Regions from separate parts of the Priestia sp. YIM B13486 genome, predicted to be linked through region 1. Evidence: riboswitches for the same ligand, from Rfam matches in the RefSeq annotation. Region 1 holds a riboswitch; each other region holds the start of a gene.

Region 1 (7,915 bases):
TGACTCCACGCGTGTATTCACAGAGAAAAGGTTAAACTCGGCTAAAATATCTTCTGAAACTACTCCATATACAGAGTCTACGGCTGCAGCATGATCCGTGCGAAAAGATAAAACGTCTTTTGTTAGCGGCCTTGTTCCTGTACGGCCGACACCTATGCGGGCAGGGGTAAATTGTTTAAGTGTTTCAAGCTGATCGCGATTTGACTTTGGTATCATAGTAAGCACCTTCCTTAAATCAAATTCATAAAAATAGTTGGGTCTCCGGCTCTAGATGTAAAGCGCCCGTTGTCCATAATGCGCTGATCTTCAAGCCACTTTTGAAATAACGGCGTTGGGGTACGGCCTAACACATTACGTACTGTTGCAATGTCATGATAACTAAGAGACTGGTAGTTTAGCATGCAGTCATCAGCCATGGGCACTCCTATGACAAAGTTCACTCCAGCTGTTCCCAGAAGCATACTTAAATTATCCATATCATTTTGATCAGCATCCATGTGGTTGGTGTAACATACGTCTACTCCCATAGGCAGGCCGTGCATTTTACCCATGAAATGATCTTCTAACCCAGCTCGTAGAACTTGTTTGCTGTTATATAAGTATTCAGGTCCAATAAATCCAACAACTGTATTAACTAAGAAAGGCTTGTAGTGACGAGCTAAGCCGTAGCATCTAGCTTCGAGCGTTAATTGATCAATGTTATAGTGAGCTTCTGCTGACAGTTCAGAACCTTGTCCTGTTTCAAAATACCAGCGGTTTGGACCTTTTGCCGTTCCTTTTTCATGAATTAGCGCTGTCGCTTCATCAAGCATAGACAGTGAAATTCCAAATGAATCATTACCAGCTTCTGTACCTGCTAAACTTTGAAAAATCAAGTCTGCTGATGCTCCTTTTTCAATTGCTCTTATTTGACTCGTTACGTGTGATAATACACAGTTTTGAGTAGGAATTGACCATTCGTTGATTATATTTTTTGTTTCATTTAAAAGCGCGTAAATATTATCCGTTGTATCAATAACAGGGTTAATTCCGATAACCGCATCTCCAATTCCATAGCTTAACGCTTCGTATAGAGATGCTCTCATTCCCTTTAAGTTATCTGAAGGATGATTAGGCTGGGCCCGAGAAGCCAATACTCCTTTTTGGCCGATAGTCGTTTGACAAGTAGTTTGCACTTCTATCTTGGCAGCTCCTTGAATTAAATCTAAATTGGACATAATTTTAGTAGCTGCCGCAATCATTTCGCTGCTTAATCCTTTGCTAAGTGCAAGAAGGTCTTCTCCGCTATGCTGATCGGATAAAAGGTATTCTCTTAAATCCCCTACTGTCCAATTTTTAATAATGTCGTAAACAGAGGAATCAATCTGACTTTCGATTAATGCCGAGACGTTGTCTTCATCTGCGCTGAGCAGCGGGTAATTTCGAATATCAGCAAGTGTGATATCAGCTAGAACTTGCTTTGCTGCCATTCGTTCTTTCATTGACTCAGCGCTAACTCCTGCGAGCTGATCTCCAGAACGCTCTTCGTTTGCTTTGGCCATGATTTCTTTTAAGCTATAAAATGAAAATGTTTCTCCTAACATTCGTGTAGTTTTAAACATCGTTTCCTCCTTGTGTGTTCAGCTGATTATGATGAAAAAGCGAGCGTTTTAACGGAAACGGAGATCGCTTCTCCGGCTACTGGTAACCCTAGATCGATGTAATCTCCGTGTGTAAAATCAATTTGATCTAAACAAATAATTTCTAACTCTTTCCTCTGTTTAGCTAGTGCTTGTCCTAAAGCTTTTGCAATATCTTGTTCGCATAGAACAACGAGGCACTTAGCTCCCTTAAAACAAGCAATAAATTCATCGCTTATTATTTTTGCTAATTCTTGAAGCATCTTATAGCTGCAGTAAGGAAAATGAGATAAAGCAATAGCAGCAGGGGGGTCTTCTGCCCTGAAAAGAGTTGAAGCCTGCATACATGCCGCTCGAACTCTTTCTTGAAACAGCTGCGGATTCCACGTCTCTTCTTGCTGAACGGGTATCTCTACAATCGGGATATTTTTTAACGGCAGCCGCTTCGACCCAATATATACGGTTGATCCGCTAACTTCTGTATTTTGCATACCAGCCCCAATTACAGTAGCGCGCGTTGTCTCAGCGGATTGAGATACTTGGATGGATTGAAAATGATATGCTAGAAGCGGACCAACGTCTCCGTGTATGGCCACTTCCCTCACTGTTTTCGGCTTTTGCTTCTCCATCATTGCTCCTACCCCTCCTGAAATCATAATTGTTTCTGGTTGGATAGAAGATCTTGTATGAGGAGAAACGAGCAGCGAAGAGGTTTGAATTAGTGCTCTTACATAATTCACGGTTTCTTCAGCTAGTAATTGACAGATAGACGAGAGTTTTTCAAATGTTGCTTTTTCACCTTCTCGCAGTGTTAAAGAATTATTTTTTAAAAATTCAGTTAAATAAGGTGAAACGTAGGTAACAAAGCCGTCTGAATTCAGCCGAATTAATCTTCCACCTACATGCAGCGTAAACGTTTCGATCACTTTTCCGTTTTGACATAAAGTGATGTTAGCGGTGCCTCCTCCTACATCAATATTGGCAATTACTGCATTTGTTTCAGCGGAATGTTGGATTGCTCCTGATCCTTTTGCCGCCAATATTCCTTCCAAGTCAGCACCGGCTGTTGCAACAACAAAATCTCCAGCATGTTCGGCTAGATAGTGAACGATACTTTCTGCATTTTGCTTTCTGGCCGTTTCTCCTGTGATGATCACAGCACCTGCCTCCACTTGATCTAAGGAGATTCCTGCGTTCTTATACTCTTGTTCTAGTAGTACCGTTAATCTTTGAACATCGATTTCAACATCGTTTAGCATAGGGGTTGTATAGATAGAACTTACATACGTTACGCGACGATCAATAATTTGACAGCCTGGCAGCGTAAATTGATTTTGTTGATTTGCTATTAACAGCTTGCTTACAATCAATTTTGTTGTGCTTGTTCCAATATCTAAACCTATGCTCGTTATCCATTTCTGTAGCATGCTATCAATCCCTTATCTCGTTTGAATATGGTGATTATCATAAAACAGTTTTTTGAATATTTCACTAACTATGTTATCAAACCTGACACACTTTTGTGTAAACAAAGGTGACAAATGACAAAAAAGACTAAATCTTGGTAGATTTAGTCTTTTTGCTTATGATGAGTGTGATTTAGTTACAATCATTCTTGATGCGGATGGAATTAATAGTGAAAGAATGATTAAGCAGGCTATTAGTGACCCTACCATTGAAATACCGTTCATTGAAAAAGAATACCATAGAGCGGACATACCCTTTGGCGCATATGATCCCCAAAAAATAATGCCCGCAATAAAGTGCCAGAAATACCGTGCGAAGCTGCCGATAACAAGGGATAAAACAATCAAAACAAAAGCTTTTGATCTGTTATTGTTAGCTAAATTTGTTTTAATAGATTGCGAAAAAACACCTCCAAAACCTATAAAAGCAAAAGCCACAATATATTCAATAAACGTTTGTAGCGCTGTTAAAATATAAGCCGTTCCTGTTGCCAACTGCAACAGCCCCCATAATAGACCAGATAGAGCCCCGCCTTTTACTCCCCAGCGAAAGCACATAATAAAAATGGGCACCATGGAGAACGAAATACTCACAGCCGTTGCAATCTTAATGGAAGGCAAAAGATCAAGTAGAAGTGCTAATGCTGCAAAAATAGCTATTTCAATTTTAGCCTGTAAAGGTAATGCTTTATTCACGTTTCTCACTCCTGTTTTTGAATCATTCATATCAAACGGTTTACACAGGAGTAAGCAAATAGATATGCTACTATTCCCACATTCCTACGCTAGCGTTAACTAACAGGTTCTAAGGGTCTGAACATTTCGTTCACTCTCAGCACGGCGGCTCCCCCTGTGGTACGTTCGGATATTTATGTAGTATTATGACAACATTCATTATACCATATGTAACAAAATAGATTCGAGAGATTTCAAAGATGTTTCTATTTTCTGAATCTATTTTTTATAATGACAATCGTTTTAGTATTTGTTATACTTCTTTTATGTCAATTGAATATAAAAAACCCTCATCCTAATCGATGAGGTAGAGGTCGCAGTTTTTAATAGTAAAGTAACGGAAATGCAGAGAACATTGAGGATGTTGCTTGAAAGGAAAAATTGCCGAAGTTTAGATCACTTCTCGGTTGATTTAAGCTGGGGCTGTCTCCGAACAGGAACAGAACTGTCACATCATGCGAGTGATGTGAAGAGCTATCTTCACGGAAGGTTGACGCGGTTTTCAGATTTAAAAGCGCGCACATATACTGCGGGCTTTTTTTATGTTATCCCGTCTCTTTCCGTACATTCGAAAGGAGTATTTATCTATGCAAGAGCAGCAAGAATTAAAACGTGGGTTGAAATCTCGCCACTTAACGATGATTTCATTAGGAGGAGCCATCGGAACCGGCTTATTCCTAGCAAGTGGTGGAGCAATTCACACAGCAGGACCTGGGGGAGCGCTTTTAGCTTACGCTATCATTGGCGTCATGGTTTACTTTTTGATGACCAGCCTAGCAGAGCTCGCAGCTTATATGCCTGAAGCTGGTTCATTTAGTACGTATGCGTCTCGTTTTGTAGATCCATCCTTTGGTTTCGCTCTCGGCTGGAACTACTGGTATAACTGGGCTATTACGATTGCAGCTGAATTATCCGCTGGAGCCCTTATTATGAAATTTTGGTTCCCAAACTCTTCTTCTATTTTATGGAGTGCCCTGTTTTTATTAATTATGTTTGGGCTTAACTACCTTTCTGTAAAAGGATTTGGTGAATCTGAATTTTGGTTTTCGTTAATTAAAGTAGTAACAGTTATCATCTTTTTAGTTATTGGTATTATGATGATTTTTGGTATCTTTAACAATGAAGCACCAGGTTTTAAAAACTTCACGCTTGGTGATGGACCGATTCACGGTGGATTCTTTACTGTACTAGGTATTTTTATGGCTGCTGGTTTTTCATTCCAAGGAACAGAGTTGCTTGGGGTCGCGGCTGGAGAAAGTGAAGATCCGGAAAAAACGGTTCCTCGCGCAGTTAAACAAGTCTTCTGGCGCATCTTGTTATTTTATATTTTAGCTATTTTTGTTATTGGAATGCTTATTCCATACACAGCGGATTCATTAGCAAGTGATGATGTGCGGGTAAGTCCGTTTACTCTAATATTCGAACGAGCAGGTCTGGCGTTTGCGGCATCGGCTATCAATGCCGTTATTTTAACAGCCGTTTTATCTGCTGGTAACTCAGGTATGTATGCTTCTACGCGTATGCTGTGGAACTTAGCGAAAGATGGAAAAGCACCAAGGTTCTTAGCAAAAGTGAATAAACGAGGCGTTCCAGTTAATGCCTTAATCGCAACGGCACTTGTCGGTACACTTGCATTTGGTGCTTCATTTTTTGGAGACGGTGCGGTATACACATGGTTACTTAACGCTTCTGGTATGTCTGGTTTTATTGCTTGGTTAGGAATTGCAATCAGCCACTATCGTTTTAGAAGAGCATTTGTTGCCCAAGGTCATGATTTGAGTGAACTTCCATATCATGCAAAACTTTTCCCGTTTGGTCCTATCTTTGCCTTTATTTTATGTGCTGTTGTTATTTTAGGTCAAAACTATTCGGCGTTTATGGGTGATTCGATTGACTGGTACGGTGTACTTGTTTCTTATATCGGACTTCCTTTATTCTTAATTGTTTGGTTAGGATACAAATGGACGAAAAAGTCAAAACTTATTCCGCTAAAAGAATGCCAAGTAACAGTGAAAAAATACGAATAAAAAAAGCTCTCTATTCAAAAGAATAGAGAGCTTTTTTTATGTGATCTGATCAGCAAAATGTAGAGATATATAGGCGGGCTGTTTTTTCATAACAAGCATATAACCTTTGAGGGGACGATTGCAGTAATCAGCAGCTTCTATATAATAAATATGCTGAATTAACCTGCTTAAATGGGTTACAAAAGATGGAAGTTGATGAGTAGGAATGCTTTGGATGTAGTCTATGATTTCTTGCTTAGTTTGAAGGCCCGAACGAGTACATTGTAACAGATGAAAAAGCGGATCTGCTGTTATAGTAGATAGTTCAGAATTGTGTTTGATTCTATTCAGCTGGATATGCAGTTCTTTTTTGGACCATCTTTTTGGAATAGCTCTTATATGCTGATATTGAAAATGTGTATTCATGATAGCTAACACCTTTCGTATTAAAATAATAAAATGACTTATTATTTTAATAACCTTTACACATGAAACTAAAACGTTACAATGTGTAAAGGTGTCATACATCTTATAAAATAAGCTGATAAAAAAGCACATCTTGCCACTGATCGAATTTCCAGCCTACTTCTTTAAATTCTCCGCAAAATGTAAAATTAAATTGCTCATGCATTTTGATACTGATATCATTCCCTTTTGTAATCCCTGAAATGACAACGTGATGGTTGAGTTCTTTAGCCAATTCCAAAATCCGCTTCATAAGCTGTTTTCCAATGCCATACCCCTGCTGATTTTTATCAATATAAATCGATAGCTCAACCGTTTGAATGTACGCTTCTTTATCTCGATAAGAAGAAAGCGAAGCATAGCCCGCTACTACCCCATCTTTTTCCGCGACAATAAGCGGAAAAAGTTCATTGCTAATATGATTATTAAACCAGCCCCTTCTTTGTTCTACCGTTACAGGCGTTAAGTCAAAAGTAGCAGCACTTGTTTGAACGGACTGATTATAAATTTCAACAAGCATAGGTAAATCTTCTTCTTTAGCATAACGAATGATCATATGTACAAACTCCTTATAGTATAGAATTATCTTTATTTTACTTCTTTTAAGAAACATAATCTACATAAAAAAAACCGATGTGTGCATGCACATCAGTTATGATTTTGAGCATATTGAAAGGTTTGAAGAACTTGAAGTGTCTCTTTTGTAGAAACGACCGTTGCAAACTCCTCATGCAAAGAAGACAGTGCGAATGTATGTACATCTTCTGCAGGAAGCCTTGTTTTTCCATCGTATGACATACAATCAAAGCAAGCTGTTGCATCGTTTACAACGTACGTTCTGTACCCTAGATTTCCAGCCATGCGGGCAGTCGTAGAAACGCAGTGATTAGTAGTTAGTCCTATTAAGATAAGCGTATCATAGCCATTTGCTTTTAAATAACTGTCTAGCTCTGTTCCAATGAAGCAGCTGTTCACGTGTTTGCGAATGAAGTATTCGTCTTCTTGTGGACCAAACCCTTCTTTGAACTGAAACCCCTTCGAACTTGGGTGTAAAGGAGAATCTGGATTTTCTGATGCATGCTGTACGTGAATGACAGGATAATTTTGGCGCCTCCATGCTTGCAGTAGCGTCAGCATATGTTTTTCTGCATCTAGATTATTTCTTTCCCCCCACTGTGGTGAATAAAACCCTTCTTGTACATCGATAAGCAGCAGCACTGGCCGGGAACGTACCATAAGCATCATCTTCTTTCGTCTTTATTTTAAAATGGAAATAACGTATGTGCACCCATCAGGACCGGCTTTTGAGGAATGAACCGTTTGTTTCGGTAAATGTATTCGATCTCCTGCCTGACATAGAACCGTATCATGTTCAACTGTAAAGTAAATAGATCCTTCAAGTATATGAAGAATTTCATCAGTTGGATGGGTATGAGATGGGTGCGTTTGAAAAGCAATATCGTGCTGTACTTCAACGTATCCAGTATACGCCGGAAGCAGTTCTTTAATTACTTCTTCAAACTTTCCGCCAACTCCTTTTTTAATAGAGGCTTTTTTTACGTCCATGCTGCTCACTCCTTTTTAATTTAAACGGACACTGTCCGGTAGTATAGTTGTTATCATC
Region 2 (7,915 bases), on a different contig from region 1:
ACCGTCCCTATGGATTTTTCAAAGACCGAGCTTACAAAATCTGATTTTCGTTCTGTATCGGTGTATAAAGGGAAATTTAATGCCAGTAATTTGAATGAATCTGATTTTAGCTACGCAGATCTTACGGACAGCATGTTTAAAAGCAGCAATTTAACGAAAGCAATATTTCATCACGTTAATTTAACAGGCGTACAATTTAAATGGGCAAATTTTAAACAGGCCAGTTTTAAAGACTGTATCTATGACAACACGTACTTTAAGCAATGTAATTTAACAGACATTGTATTTGACGAAGAAACATTTAACGGAACAATCTTTGAAGGAACATCATTAAAAAAAGCCTCATTTCGCCACGCAACTTTGCTAAATGTACAGTTCCGAGGATCAGATTTAAAGAAATCTGATTTTGAAGGTGCAAAAATGGATAAATTGACATATAACTTTTTAAAAAGTGCCAAAATAGATCTTAGTAAAGTTACGATTATTTAAAGATAAAAAAGACCTCTCTGAAGGTCTTTTTTTATGGACATATAACAATTCTTTTTAAGAGCGAGCAGGATAGTTTATTAGAAAGCTAGAACACATTCATAATACGAACGATTACGGCAACAAGGTGGATATGAGAAAAACATATTCGTATCTTTGAATAATAAAGCTTTTATCACTTATGTGGAGGAGTATGGAAATGTCTATATATGAAATTTGGAATGAAGTGGATCTTTATATGAATGATAAGCTTATACAACCTGACCCTGTTCTTGATGAGGTATTGAAGGCAAATCAAGAGGCTGGATTACCTGCCATCGACGTATCGCCTAATCAAGGAAAGTTTCTGCATTTGTTAGCTTCATTAAAAGGAGCTAAACGCATTTTGGAAATTGGTACTCTTGGAGGGTACAGCACGATTTGGCTAGCCAGAGCTCTTCCGAAAGACGGACAGCTGATTACGCTCGAATTAAGCGCTCAGCATGCAGAAGTAGCAAGAGCTAATTTAAAAAGAGCGGGAGTAAGCCACTTAGTAGAAGTCATTGTCGGCCCCGGGCTTGATACATTAGCTGTATTAAAGGATAAGGGAACAGAGCCGTTTGATCTTATCTTTATTGATGCTGACAAACCGAATAACCCAAATTACTTAAAGTGGGCTCTAGAATTATCGAAAAGAGGAAGTACGATTATTTGTGATAATGTTGTTCGTCAAGGGCATGTGGTGAACTCAGAAAGTGAAGATGAAAATGTAAAGGGAATTCGCCAATTTATGAATGCTCTGGCTCAAGAAAAACGAATAAGCGCCACGGCTATACAAACTGTTGGAAGCAAAGGCTATGATGGATTCATTGTAGGGGTTGTTGAATGATAAAACTTGTATTACACCTAAAAAGAAACGGAGACATAACTAAATCTATCCAATCAACAGCTAGAAGCAAATACATACATGAAACCTGCGTTCATCATCATCCTAAAAAAATCCGAACGAGCTGGATTCTCGACCAAACTCGTTCGGATTGTCCTTCAACTAACATACTTTTGTTCCAGACTCTTTTTTAAAGGAGCCCCAATTTATCTGTCATTTGTTTTTCGGTTAAAAAATTAATCAATTCTCGTACAGCGAATGAACTGTAGCGTTCTTTTAACAGAATAATTCCAAGTTCCCACATCATTTCAGGATCTGCAATAGGTACGGTAGTAATATTGGGATCTTTCACTTTGGCATAAAGCGATTCGGGTAAAATAGCAATACCTAGTTCTGCCGCTGTTAATTCAATAATTAAATCCCATTGAGAACTTTTATACGCTATAGAAGGCACAAAGCCTGATTTTAAAGCATCTTGAATTAACCGGTCGTGCAGCGTAAATTCTTCACTGAACATAATGAATTTTTCATGCTCCAATTCTTTCATCCAGACGGAAGAACGTTTTGCTAAAGGATGGTTTCTATGTGCGTATAAAAGAAATCTCTCCTTAACGAACGGGTATACGTGAAAATGCTCATCATGACCGCTTGTAAGAGGAAGCATAACAATCCCCATATCTACACCAGCCTCTTCCACAAGTGCCTCAATTTTTTTTGCTCCAAATTCAATAAGCTCTAGAGATACTTTAGGGTATTGTTCATTAAATGCTTTTGCAATCTTCGGGAAAAACAAGGTCCCGATGAGCGGAGGGACTCCCATCTTGATTTGCCCTGTTTGCAAGTTCATTAAATCTCCCAACAAGTGAGGCATGTCTTTTAACACCGACAGAGCTTTAGTTGCCTGATGATACACGACTTCTCCTGCATCGGTTAGCTTTAATTCTCTTGTTGAACGATCAAGAAGCTCAAATCCTAGTTCATTTTCTACTTTTTTGACGGCTTTACTTAAAGCCGTTTGTGATAAGTGAACTTGCAGCGCTGCCTTTGTAAAATTTTTATGATTCGCTACCTCTATAAAGTATTCTAAGTCTCTGATTTCCATGTGAAACTCCATTTCTGCAAACTGCTTATCCTTTTTCTTTACTCTTTATTTTAACCACTAAATTATTTACTGTAAATGCGCTGACTAAAAAGGGGGAGGATATATCCAATGAATAAAAACAGGGAAAGGAAATGAGCTAAAGTTTCTGTCGAAATTGATTTATAAAACGAATAATCTTTTTATAGAGAAAAATAGATTTTGCTACTAGCTGATGAGGGATATAAAGACTTTTGTATGTGCGTTCAGGTAAAAATGCAAAACTTATCAAAATAACTGAAAATCCAAAGGCTGCGGCTGTAATCTCTAGCCAAGAAAACACCATGTTATTCCTCCTTTTACAAACCTATTAATAGAATATGTAAAAGTTCGAAAGGAGGTTGTACGATAGCCCCATAACGAGCAGGGTTATGAAGTTCTCTCTAAAAATAAAATGACGTTAAAGAACGCAGGCGCTGCGCTCTTTAACGTCATTTTATTTTCGTTCTTCAGCTTGATGCTCTTGTTTGTTTTGCTCAGTAAGACGTTTTTGATGAGCTTTTGTTTCTGCGCTTACGTGATTCGCATCATTCGGTTGATTTTTCTTTGAACCTCCTGCAGCGTTACTCATTAGACGACACCTCCAGTCCGGTTAAGAAACATACCTTTAGAATGTGCGTATGTACAGACTTTATACACCGCTATCGATATTACTGCACACGAAAAAAGCAAAGGGAGAGTCACTAAGACTGTTCCCTTTGCTTTTTTACTAAGCGACTTTATCGGTGGTGATAATTTTGTTAATCCAGTCTTTTCCTTCTGTAAACCTTGTAACAAGCATCGCTGTTACTGTATTTCCCGTACTGTTTAAAAGCGTAGCAGGGGCGTCAATAATTGTGGAAATGACCGCAATAATGGGCAGAACTTCTGGCGAAAATCCGTAAATTGTAATGATTAACATTTCGCCAATCATACCGCCTCCAGGGATTGCTCCCATTACGGCTCCAACTAAAAAGGCTACGCCTAAAATGCTCAAAATACTCGTAGCAGACGTCATATCTTTGCCAAACAAACTGAATAAGAAAACAATCTTTAGAATACCACCGATAACAGAACCATCTTTATGCGTGTTTGCTCCTAGTGGAATCACTGTTTCAGCAATATCCAGCGGCACACCCATTTTCTTTGTTGCATCTAAATTGACTGGAATAGATGCAGCAGAAGAACAGGTAGCAATAGCGGTGATAGAAGGAGCAGCTGCATTTTTCCAAAACAGCTTAATTCCTGCTTTACCGCCAGCAATCCATGCATATAGCGTAAAGAAACCGAAATAGTAAACGATTGCAATTAATAAATAAAGAATAAATGCTCTAGCGTACCCTTGTAAGATCTTTGGTCCAAGTTCTCCTACTACAGTAGCGAAATAGCATCCTAAACCAATTGGGGCATAGTACATCACAATTTTAACAACCTTCATCGATACTTCTTGACCCGAAGTCAGAAATTTCGCCATAGGCTGTCCTTTTTCGCCAGCCATCGTTGTAGCAATACCGAAAATAACGGCAAAGACAATTAATTGTAAAATGTGATCTTTCGAAAATAACTGAACAAAATCAGGTACAGTAAATGTACTAACAAGCTGAGTTAAAAGCGTCATTTTTTCAGCTGTATTTTCACTGTCACCCATCAATTCTTTAATGGCAGAAGTATCTACATTATGTAGCGGATTGTAAAGTGATGCGCCTAAAAAGCCTAAAACGGCTGAAACAGCAGCAGTGGCGACAAACACAACGGCAATTCCTAGCATAATTTTACCAAGACGCTTCATTTCGTTCATGTTTGCGATCGCCGAAGCCACACTAAAAAAGACAAGGGGAACGATAATCATGAACATTAAATTGAGAAACAAATCACCAAAAGGCTTCACGACTGCCACATCGGGGCCAATAGCATATCCTGCTATCCCGCCAAGTAAAATAGCGAGAAGCAGAATAAGCGATGATCTGTACGTTTTAAATACACTTAAAACCATAGTTAGATTTCCTCCAAACAATAATAGCTTTTTTACTACGCAAGAACAGCTATTATTTGCTCATTGCATACGTAGTAACGACTGGCTTTACATCTTTACGCACCAAATCTTCGTATGTTTCTCGCTCTACAGCAAGACGAGCTTCTCCATTTTTTACAAATACAACAGCAGGGCGCGGAATACGGTTGTAATTGCTAGCCATTGAATAGTTGTAGGCACCTGTAGAGGACACTGCTAATAAATCTCCTTGATTAACGCGCGGTAAATCAATATCCCAAATAAGCATATCTCCTGATTCACAGCATTTACCCGCAATTGATACTGTTTCATCTTTTTTATCCGTCACTCTATTAGCCAAGACAGCTTCATGTTTTGCATCGTAAAGAGCAGGACGGATATTATCGGTCATACCGCCGTCAATTCCTACGTATTTTCGTACACCTGGAATCTCCTTCGTTGATCCAATTGTATAAAGCGTTGTACCTGCTTCTCCTACGATGCTTCTTCCAGGCTCAATCCAGACTTCTGGAAGGGTATAATTCTGTTCAGTTAACGTGCGGCTTAGCTTTTCTGTCAGTGCATCTACATAATACTCAACTGGAAGAGGAGAGTCGCTTTCGGTATAACGAATACCAAAACCACCACCTACGTTTAAAACTTTTACTTCAAATTCCATTTTATCACGAATGCTGAATAAGAAATCAGTTAAAATATCAATGGCGCGAGAAAAACCATCTACTTCAAAAATTTGCGAACCAATATGACAATGAATGCCTAAAAGATCGTAGTAAGGCTTTTCTAACGTAGAACTTACCGCTTTCATGGCTTGGTCATTGGAAAGACCAAATCCAAACTTGGAGTCTTCCTGTCCGGTCATAATATATTCATGTGTATGGGCTTCAATTCCTGGAGTAACACGCAGAAGAATAGATGCTTTCTGTTTGCGCTCAGCTGCTAAGGCATGCAAAACTTCAAGTTCGGTAAAGTTATCAACAACAAAACAGCCAATATTCGCATCAAGAGCCATTTCCATTTCTTCAATCGTTTTATTATTGCCGTGAAAATGAATGCGTTCAGCTGGATATCCAGCTTCAAGCGCTGTAAATAATTCGCCTCCTGAGACCACATCTAGTGACATATCAAGCTTCGTTAAAAGGCTAGCCATTTCCATACAAAGAAATGCTTTCCCTGCATAGGCGATTTGATATGAAAATCCGCTTCTTCGAAAGGCTGAATGGAAGGCCTTGCATTTCGTTTCAATTAATTCTTGATCGTAGATGTATAGGGGAGTGCCGTATTGTTTTTTCAGTTCGACCGTATCGCACTGCCCAATTTCTAAATGATTGCTGCTGTTAATTTTACTCGTTCCATGTAAGTACATAATCCGTATCCCTCCATTTAAATCATTCAACTATAACTTTGAACTTTGATGGTCAGTAGAAAAACACAAAAAAGACCCGTGAAGTGATGTTCACGCGTCTTGGTTTCATAATAATAAAGTATTATTACATTCTAGGCATCAACATCTCTTCAATAGCTCTCCACAAACCAAATGGTTTGTGACAGCTCAGCATTTATTCAATACTGAACCAGTATATGAACACAATGGATGTTTATATACTTCGGCACGAAATCCCTTTTACTTATCTTCACAGACTCCATTAGTCTCCAATAAGTGACTCTTGATTTCATGCACCTCTATTCTCAGAGAGGAAAATTATATTTAAATGTAATTCCTATTATATTTCCTTTTCCTCCGTCTAGTCAATGAAAAGTTAAGGCATAGGAATATCAAAAAAAATAAATAAGAAAGCTATGAAGCTTCCAGATAGAATCCAAGCGACCAGTGCTGTCTTCTGATGAATGACTAAAAGTGAGAACGTGGCAATGTTGAAGAGAAAAGAACACAGCAGCGACCATCCATAATGATGAGTGATACTGTGATTAACATAAGCAATGAACTCAATCACAGTAAATAAAAGCGCCCACAAAAGAATCCACCACAGCCTGCCGCTTACATGCAACGGCAGCCTTCCTAAAAAAACCGGTATAACAAACGGATAAATAATTAAAGTTATTCCAAGGGAAACCATTAGGTGATCGGGTAGAAAAAGGTGATCAATACCTACAGGGTGAAATACCCATACGCGGTGATGAAACAGCAGCACTTCATAAAGCAAATTCCCTGTGACCCAAAACAGCAAAGTAGGATAGTATTCTTGATACCTTCGCCACTTGCCAAATAGTAAACCAAGAATGATGAAAAATAATACAAATGAAGATTGCATACGCTCTCCTTAAAATAATGGTTATTTCTTTTTATTTACATATTATAGTGGTTTTATTCTTTCCTTTTTTTATTCAGAAACTATAATAAAAAAGCGGTAAGCGCAGTGTTAAATATGGGTGATCACTATTTGTGGTTTGCTTCATCTCACCATAATTCCCGTAAAAGAACTTATTGCGCTTTTGTTTACAATGAAAGGAGCTATATGTCAAAGTCAGCAAGACTCAAAAATAAGCTCAAGATAGCTTCGCCTAGTATGTGACTTCTTTTTTTGCTATGCTAAAGTTGCGTACATATAGCATGAGAATATTAGAAGAAAGAAAAGGGTGTTTTGGTATGAAAACATACATCGTAGTTGGAGCTGGGGTACTTGGAGCTTCTACAGCATATCATTTAGCAAAAGCAGGAGCAGATGTGACATTGATAGATCGCAAGGATGCAGGTCAAGCTACTGATGCAGCAGCAGGAATTGTTTGTCCATGGCTTTCGCAGCGTCGAAATAAAGCATGGTACCGCTTAGCAAAAGGCGGCGCTAAGTACTATCAAACATTAATTCAGCAATTAGAAGAAGATGGAGAAACGGATACGGGATATAAGCGAGTAGGAGCAATTAGCTTACATACTGATGAGCAAAAGCTTAAAAAAATGGAAGAAAGAGCATATAAGCGTCGGGAAGAAGCTCCTGAAATAGGCGAGATTACACGTTTATCCGCTAAAGAAACACAGGCTTTGTTTCCGGTTCTTTCGGAAGAATACAGTTCAGTTCATATTAGTGGAGCCGCTCGCGTTAACGGAAGAGCTCTTCGAAACGCACTTGTGAATGCAGCGAAGAAAAACGGTGCAAAAATAATAGAAGGAAACGCAGAACTACTTTATGAAAATAATCAAGTAACGGGCGTTTCCGTAAATGGACAAACCCTTCTAGCAAGTACAACAATCGTAACGGCAGGAGCGTGGGCAAATCAATTACTAGAGCCTCTTGGAGTGAAATTTTTAGCAAGCTTTCAAAAAGCGCAAATTGTCCACTTGCATCTCCCTGATGTAGATACAAAAGACTGGCCCGTTGTGATGCCTCCAAGCGACCAATATATTCTTTCATTTGAACAAGGTCAAATTGTCATTGGAGCAACACATGAAAACGACAAGGGCTATGATTTGAGAGTAACT
Region 3 (7,915 bases), on a different contig from region 1:
TTTTGAATATATCGTCACATCTTCTAATTTAGAAGCACTTATTTTAGAAATGAATTTAATTAAAAAGCATGATCCAAAATACAATATCATGCTTAAAGATGATAAGGGTTATCCCTTTATTAAGATTACAGCTGAAAAGCAGCCCCGACTTGTTATTACAAGAAAAATAAAAAAAGATAAAGGGAAATACTTCGGGCCTTATCCTAACGTTCAAGCTGCAAATGAAACAAAGCGGCTTCTTGATCGCATTTATCCATTAAGAAAGTGCTCTACCATGCCAGACAGACCTTGTTTGTATTACCATATCGGGCAATGCCTAGCTCCTTGCGTAAAAGAAGTAAAAGAAGAGCAAAACAAACAAATTATTGAAAATATCACGCGGTTTTTAAATGGTGGATATGAGCATGTCAAAACAGAATTAACTGAAAAAATGTTAAAAGCTTCAGAAGAACTTGACTTTGAACGGGCTAAAGAATATCGAGATCAAATTGCTCATATCGAAGCGACAATGGAAAAGCAAAAAGTAACGTTTAATGATTTTGTTAATCGAGATGTGTTTGGCTATTCTTATGATAAAGGCTGGATGTGTGTTCAAGTTTTCTTTATTCGCCAAGGGAAATTAATTGAGCGAGAAGTTTCTATGTTTCCTTTTTATAAAGAGCCAGAAGAAGATTTCTTAACTTTTATCGGTCAGTTTTATGCCAAAAATATTAAGCCAAAAGAAGTAATGGTTCCAGCAACGATTGATGCAGAGTTGGCTGAGAAATTAGTAGAAGTAGAGGTTCAGCATCCAAAGCGAGGCAAAAAGAAAGAGTTAGTAGAACTTGCGTGTAAAAATGCAAAAATTGCGCTCGGTGAAAAATTCTATTTAATTGAACGAGATGAAGAGCGCACGGTTGGCGCAGTTGAACGGTTAGGAGAAGAGCTTGGAATTGCCGCTCCTTATCGGATTGAAGCATTTGATAATTCAAATATTCAAGGGACAGATCCCGTTTCTGCGATGATTGTTTTTGTTGATGGGAAACCGGAAAAGAAAGAATATCGCAAATATAAAATTAAGACCGTAAAGGGACCAGATGATTACAGTTCCATGAGAGAAGTCGTTCGCAGACGGTATTCCAGAGCGTTAAAAGAGGGTCTTCCGCTTCCAGATTTAATTGTTGTAGATGGAGGCAAAGGGCATTTAGCTGCAGTACAGGACGTTCTCGAAAATGAATTGGGACTTTTAGTGCCTACAGCAGGTCTTGTCAAAGATGATAAGCACAGAACCTCCAACCTGATGATTGGTGAGCCTCCTCAAATCATACCGCTTGAACGCAATAGTCAAGAATTTTATTTGCTTCAGCGAATTCAAGATGAAGTTCACCGCTTTGCGATTACCTTCCACCGTCAAGTGCGCTCTAAGTCCGCTTTTCAGTCTGTTCTGGACGATATTCCGGGAGTGGGCGAAAAGCGTAAAAAAGCTTTGTTAAAGTATTTTGGTTCGGTGAAAAAATTGAAAGAAGCAACGGTTGATGATATTCGAAATTCAGGTGTTCCTCAAAACATCGCTGAAAAAATTTATGAAACATTGCAAAAATAGTCTTGAAATAATAGAACATATTTGATAAGCTATTAACTAATTTCATACGACACTTCATCAAATGAAGTGAAGATAGAGGTGCAAATTTAATCAGTACGTATCAGGAAGGGTATGAGCTCTTATGAATGATGTGGAAAGGGAAATTTGCCGAAGTGAACATTACCTCATAGTAATGATTGCTGGTTCTGCGTTGAATAAACGTAGGATTGTCAAGATGTAGATTCTTGGAGAGCTATCTCACGGCAGTGGACGGTTATGTTTTATAATTTTCGTTCGTTAAGCAATGAGAGCTCATCTCATTGCTTTTTTTATTGTCTGAGTAAAAAAATTTAGCTTCTCATCATCCTGCATATGCAAATTTATTGAAAAGGAATGAACAAAATTATGGCATTAATCGTTCAAAAATTTGGTGGAACATCTGTTGGTTCTGTTGAACGTATCCAACATGTAGCAAACCGTGTTATTCAAGAAGCAGAGCGCGGTAACCAAGTAGTTGTTGTTGTATCGGCAATGGGCAAAACTACAGATGCACTGGTGAAATTAGCAAGTGATATTACGGACAGTCCAAGCAAACGCGAAATGGATATGCTTCTTACAACTGGAGAACAAGTAACGATTTCCCTGTTAACAATGGCCCTTCAATATAAAGGGTATGAAGCAACTTCGCTAACAGGTTGGCAAGCTGGTATCCAGACGGAAGCAGTTCACAGCAATGCACGAATCCAGCACATTGACACGACTCGTATTCAAAGCCAATTAGATAGAGGCCGAATCGTAGTAGTAGCTGGATTCCAAGGCTGTTCAGAAGATGGTAGCATTACAACATTAGGTCGAGGCGGCTCTGACACGACGGCAGTAGCTCTTGCCGCAGCATTAAAAGCTGCAAAATGTGATATTTATACAGATGTAACAGGAGTGTTTACGACAGATCCGCGCTATGTAGAAGATGCTCGTAAGCTTCACTCTATTTCATATGACGAAATGTTAGAATTAGCTAATTTGGGAGCAGGGGTGCTGCATCCGCGCGCTGTTGAGTTTGCAAAAAATTATCAGGTACCGCTAGAAGTGCGTTCAAGCTTAGAAAACGAGAATGGAACGATTGTTGAGGAGGAAGTTTCAATGGAACAAAACTTAGTCGTAAGAGGAATTGCGTTTGAAGATAATATTTCACGAGTGACAATTGAAGGGTTAAACAACGAGTTGCAAACTCTTTCTACTATTTTTACAGCATTAGCAAAAGAACAGTTAAATGTGGACATTATTATTCAAAACGTAACGGCTAATAATCGTCTCTCTATCTCATTTTCTATTAAAACCGTAGACGTAGACGCCGCTCTTGCCGTCTTAAAAGAGTATAAATCTACTTTGGGATATACGCGTATTGAACATGAAAGCGGTTTGGCTAAAGTATCAATTGTCGGCTCTGGCATGATTTCTAATCCAGGCGTTGCAGCCGAAATGTTTGAAGTGCTGGCAGGAGAGAAAATTGAAGTGAAGATGGTCAGCACGTCTGAAATTAAAGTATCTACAGTTGTACCGCATGCTGATATGGTAAAAGCTGTTGAGACGCTTCACGTAGCATTTGAATTAGAAGAGCAGCAAGCAGTGCAAGTATAAAGAAGAGAAAAAAGACGTGGTATCTCCACGTCTTTTATATATACGTATTTCCTACTTTTTATAACGCTCCGCGCGTGTTTCGGTAGGTAAGATATCTTTTCGGTCCCACTGCACGGAAATCAGCACTTTTCCGTTCTTTTCTTTATGTGTTAAGTAGGCTTCTGTTAGGCAGTTGTTTTGACGCTGAATCTGTTCAGCCACAAATCCTGACTCAAGATGAAACGAACAAGTTTCCTGCTGAAATCTTTTGCTGACCACATCACCTGATAACTCAAGCTCGAGTGAATATTTATCTTTTTTTGCAAGCGTCAGTGTGCCCCAGGAAGCTGCTTTAAAAAAAGCGATGATTTCATCCATTGTATTTAATGGGTATTTCCGCGCAAGGTGTTTTCCTGCCCAGTATGAAATGGTATTCGTTTCGTCTCCAAGAAGCTCTGGAATTAACACGTCACGCAAAAGGCTGTATCCGAAATATGAAACGTGATCAAGAGTTCTCTCTGTTTCAGCTGTGACATTAGGTTCTGATGTTTCCATCGTCTCTTCAAGTTCTTGCTGTGATTCTGTTTGTAAATTGCTCATGCTTTCCCCTCTTTCTTTACTACTATTATATACAAATCTAAAAAACCTCTCACGCATTTTTTTAATAAAATGTAAGAGGATCTTTATTATGGTAAAAAGAGTTAGATGCAAAGATGGAAAATCCATAATATACCTTTTAAAAGGGTACTTTTACCTGTGTAAATGTTTTGTGAACTTGTTTACAATAAAAGCATAAAGTAAACGCTTACTTATTTGTGGCAAGCAATATTATAATAGAAAGAAAAAATCTGTAACATCAATACAGTAAGCGTTAACAAATATAAAATTTTATAAATTTATATTTTATAGAAGATTTAAACATCTTGCCTTGACGCTCTTAATCGATGGGAGTAAAATTAACCTGTCACATACTTTATTAGGAAATGCAAAGGTTTTCATTTCCTGTATTCACGATTAATCTATTTGTCTAGTGGGAGTAAGAAAGTTCTTCACAAACTATGTTCATTTAACTAAGGGGGGTCTACGCAGATGGCGGCAAACAGAGAGTTTCAATATCGGAGAATCCATTCATTACTTGGGGTAATACCAATCGGGATTTTCTTAACACAGCATTTAGTTGTGAATCATTTCGCGACAAAGGGAGAAGAATCATTTAATCAAGCAGCTCACTTCATGGAGAGCTTACCTTTCCGCTATGCTCTAGAAATTTTCATTATTTTCTTACCAATCGTTTTTCACGCAATATACGGTCTTTACATCGCATTCACTGCTAAAACAAACGTTAACAACTACGGTTTTTTCCGTAACTGGATGTTTATCCTTCAGCGTGTTTCAGGTGTAATCACACTTATCTTCATCACATGGCACGTATGGGAAACCAGAATACAAGCTGCGCTTGGAAAAGAAGTAGATTTTCAAATGATGGAACGAATTTTAAGCAACCCGGCAATGCTTGCATTCTACATAGTTGGTGTTGTATCTACGATCTTCCACTTTGCAAACGGTCTATGGTCATTTGGAGTTAGCTGGGGGTTAACTGTAACACCACGTTCTCAAAGAATTTCAACTTATGTGACATTAGCAATCTTCTTAGCACTTACATTTGTAGGTGTTCGTACATTATTCGCATTTGCATAAAATTAAGGTTTTGAAGGAGTGGGGTTCCGATGAGTAACGGAAAAATCATCGTAGTCGGTGGCGGTTTAGCTGGCTTGATGGCAACAATAAAAATTGCTGAGTCTGGCAAGCAAGTAGATTTATTTTCACTAGTTCCGGTAAAAAGATCTCACTCAGTTTGCGCGCAAGGTGGAATCAACGGAGCCGTAAACACGAAAGGTGAAGGAGATTCACCATGGGAACACTTTGATGACACAGTGTACGGCGGAGACTTTTTAGCCAACCAGCCACCTGTAAAAGCAATGTGTGAAGCAGCTCCTGGTATTATTCACTTACTTGACCGCATGGGTGTTATGTTTAACCGTACTCCTGAGGGTTTGTTAGACTTCAGACGATTTGGCGGGACGCAGCATCACCGTACGGCTTTTGCTGGAGCAACAACGGGTCAACAATTATTGTACGCATTAGATGAGCAGGTTCGTCGTTATGAAGTTGCCGGACTTGTGACAAAGTACGAAGGATGGGAATTCTTAGGTGCTGTTCTTGACGATGAGCGCAGCTGTCGCGGAATTTCTGCACAGAATTTAAAATCAATGGAAATTAAAACGTTCCCAGCTGACGCGGTTATTATGGCTACAGGTGGACCTGGAATTGTTTTTGGAAAATCGACGAACTCAGTTATTAATACAGGTTCAGCGGCATCTATCGTGTATCAGCAAGGTGCATACTATTCAAACGGAGAGTTTATTCAAATTCATCCAACTGCTATCCCAGGAGATGATAAGCTTCGTCTTATGAGTGAATCTGCTCGTGGAGAAGGCGGACGCGTTTGGACATATAAAGACGGTAAACCTTGGTATTTCTTAGAGGAAAAATATCCTGCATACGGTAACTTAGTACCTCGTGATATTGCAACTCGTGAAATTTTTGACGTCTGCGTAGCGCAGAAGTTAGGAATCAACGGAGAGAACATGGTTTATCTGGACCTTTCACATAAAGATCCAAAAGAGCTAGACATTAAACTTGGAGGTATCATCGAAATCTATGAAAAATTCATGGGCGATGATCCGCGCAAGGTACCAATGAAAATTTTCCCAGCCGTACACTATTCAATGGGCGGTTTATGGGTGGATTACGATCAAATGACAAATATTCCTGGCTTATTCGCAGCTGGTGAGTGTGATTATTCACAGCACGGAGCGAACCGTTTAGGAGCAAACTCATTATTATCAGCTATTTATGGTGGTATGGTTGCCGGTCCTAAAGCGGTTGAATACATCAATGGTTTAGAAAAGAGCGCAGATGCTATTTCTTCAAGCGTATATGATCGTCATGTGAAAGAAGAAGAAGAGAAATGGAACAATATCATGAATCTTCAAGGTACAGAAAATGCATACGTTCTTCATAAAGAGCTAGGGGAATGGATGACTGACAACGTGACAGTCGTACGATACAATGACAAACTGTTAAAAACAGATGAAAAGATTCAAGAATTAATTGAACGCTATGATCGTATTAACATTAATGATACAGCTAAATGGAGTAATCAAGCGGCAACATTTACTCGTCAGTTGCAAAACATGCTTCAGCTTTCACGTGTTGTAACGCTAGGAGCTTACAACCGTAACGAAAGTCGCGGTGCTCATTATAAGCCAGATTTCCCAGATCGTAACGATGAAGAATTCTTAAAAACAACAATGGCATCTTTTGTGGATAAGAAAACGGCTCCTTCTTTCCATTATGAAGAGGTAGACGTATCGTTAATTAAACCGCGTAAACGCGACTACACAAAGAAAAAAGATGAAAAACCAAAAAAACAACAAGAGGGGGTTCGTTAATCAATGAGTGAACAACAAACAGTCCAAAAGACAGTGCGCTTCATTATTACACGTCAAGATTCAGCTGAATCTGCTCCTTACAATCAGGAGTTTGAAATTCCGTATCGTCCGAATATGAACGTTATTTCAGCACTGATGGAAATCAGACGTAACCCTGTTGATGCTTCAGGTAAAGAGGTTGCTCCGATAAACTGGGAAATGAACTGTTTAGAGGAAGTATGCGGAGCCTGTTCAATGGTCATCAACGGTAAACCTCGTCAGTCATGTACAGCTCTTGTTGATAAACTAGAACAACCAATTCGCTTACAGCCAATGAAAACATTTCCTGTGGTTCGTGATTTGCAAGTAGACCGCAGCCGTATGTTTGATTCACTAAAAAAAGTAAAAGCATGGGTTCCAATCGATGGCACATACGATTTAGGTCCAGGACCGCGTATGCCTGAAAAGAAACGTCAGTGGGCGTATGAGTTATCTAAATGTATGACATGTGGAGTTTGCTTAGAAGCTTGTCCAAATGTAAACGACAAGTCAAACTTCATCGGTCCAGCACCGCTTTCTCAAGTTCGCCTGTTTAATGCCCATCCAACCGGTGCGTTAAATAAAGGAGAACGTTTAGAGACGATTATGGGTGATGGAGGACTAGCGAACTGCGGGAATTCTCAAAACTGCGTTCAATCATGTCCAAAAGGAATTCCATTGACTACTTCAATCGCAGCTTTGAACCGCGATACAACAATTCAAGCATTCAGAAGTTTCTTTGGTAGCGATCAAGTATAATCACTCAAAACCTCTCCACGCGGAGAGGTTTTATTTTGTCTATGACGAACGGAGGAAATACAGATGAATAATATTTCGTATATTGAAGACATGGATCATTGGAAAGAGTCATTTTCGTTTAAGCAGGAGATCAAGGTAAGATTTTCGGAAACAGATATGTTTGGGCATTTAAATAATACGGTTCCTTTTGTTTATTTCGAACAAATACGTACGGAATTCTTTCACCATATTGGCTTTATGCAAAAGTGGACGAGTGAGCATGAGGGAACGATACCGGTGGTGGCTGATTTGCAGTGCGATTATGTCAAACAAGTGTATTTTGGCAACATGCTATCTGTTTTTGTAAAAGCTCATAGAATTGGACGTTCGTCGGTTGATTTACACTATATGATTCAAAATGAGCAAAAAGAGGTTGTACTCACCGGGAGAGGAACAATGGTGCAAA

What was found. A riboswitch is a leader RNA that binds a small molecule or an ion and turns the genes downstream of it on or off. The one in region 1 is predicted to bind lysine.
Region 2: it holds a riboswitch for lysine, as region 1 does, so the genes downstream of both, lysA (diaminopimelate decarboxylase) here and ACFX4G_RS18440 (amino acid permease) in region 1, are expected to answer to the same signal.
Region 3: it holds a riboswitch for lysine, as region 1 does, so the genes downstream of both, ACFX4G_RS03350 (aspartate kinase) here and ACFX4G_RS18440 (amino acid permease) in region 1, are expected to answer to the same signal.

What each region holds. Positions count from the first base shown of each region.
Region 1 covers NZ_JBHZOZ010000007.1:48,286-56,200, forward strand. Annotated here, with positions in the region: gene eutC (ethanolamine ammonia-lyase subunit EutC) at 1-216, opposite strand, end outside; gene ACFX4G_RS18425 (ethanolamine ammonia-lyase subunit EutB) at 231-1,601, opposite strand; gene ACFX4G_RS18430 (ethanolamine ammonia-lyase reactivating factor EutA) at 1,628-3,046, opposite strand; gene thiT (energy-coupled thiamine transporter ThiT) at 3,203-3,811, opposite strand; TPP riboswitch at 3,846-3,946, opposite strand; lysine riboswitch at 4,121-4,305, shown strand; gene ACFX4G_RS18440 (amino acid permease) at 4,408-5,847, shown strand; gene ACFX4G_RS18445 (hypothetical protein) at 5,884-6,252, opposite strand; gene ACFX4G_RS18450 (GNAT family N-acetyltransferase) at 6,356-6,847, opposite strand; gene ACFX4G_RS18455 (cysteine hydrolase family protein) at 6,940-7,527, opposite strand; gene ACFX4G_RS18460 (cupin domain-containing protein) at 7,549-7,857, opposite strand; gene ACFX4G_RS18465 (YqcI/YcgG family protein) at 7,832-7,915, opposite strand, start outside.
Region 2 covers NZ_JBHZOZ010000002.1:579,397-587,311, forward strand. Annotated here, with positions in the region: gene ACFX4G_RS07100 (pentapeptide repeat-containing protein) at 1-489, shown strand, start outside; gene ACFX4G_RS07105 (O-methyltransferase) at 668-1,354, shown strand; gene ACFX4G_RS07110 (LysR family transcriptional regulator) at 1,542-2,453, opposite strand; gene ACFX4G_RS07115 (hypothetical protein) at 2,590-2,775, opposite strand; gene ACFX4G_RS07120 (hypothetical protein) at 2,926-3,060, opposite strand; gene ACFX4G_RS07125 (dicarboxylate/amino acid:cation symporter) at 3,199-4,461, opposite strand; gene lysA (diaminopimelate decarboxylase) at 4,514-5,842, opposite strand; lysine riboswitch at 5,988-6,170, opposite strand; gene ACFX4G_RS07135 (CBO0543 family protein) at 6,237-6,749, opposite strand; gene ACFX4G_RS07140 (NAD(P)/FAD-dependent oxidoreductase) at 7,085-7,915, shown strand, end outside.
Region 3 covers NZ_JBHZOZ010000001.1:651,407-659,321, reverse strand. Annotated here, with positions in the region: gene uvrC (excinuclease ABC subunit UvrC) at 1-1,582, shown strand, start outside; lysine riboswitch at 1,648-1,825, shown strand; gene ACFX4G_RS03350 (aspartate kinase) at 1,967-3,199, shown strand; gene ACFX4G_RS03345 (YslB family protein) at 3,251-3,778, opposite strand; gene ACFX4G_RS03340 (succinate dehydrogenase cytochrome b558 subunit) at 4,268-4,876, shown strand; gene sdhA (succinate dehydrogenase flavoprotein subunit) at 4,906-6,693, shown strand; gene sdhB (succinate dehydrogenase iron-sulfur subunit) at 6,697-7,470, shown strand; gene ACFX4G_RS03325 (acyl-CoA thioesterase) at 7,534-7,915, shown strand, end outside.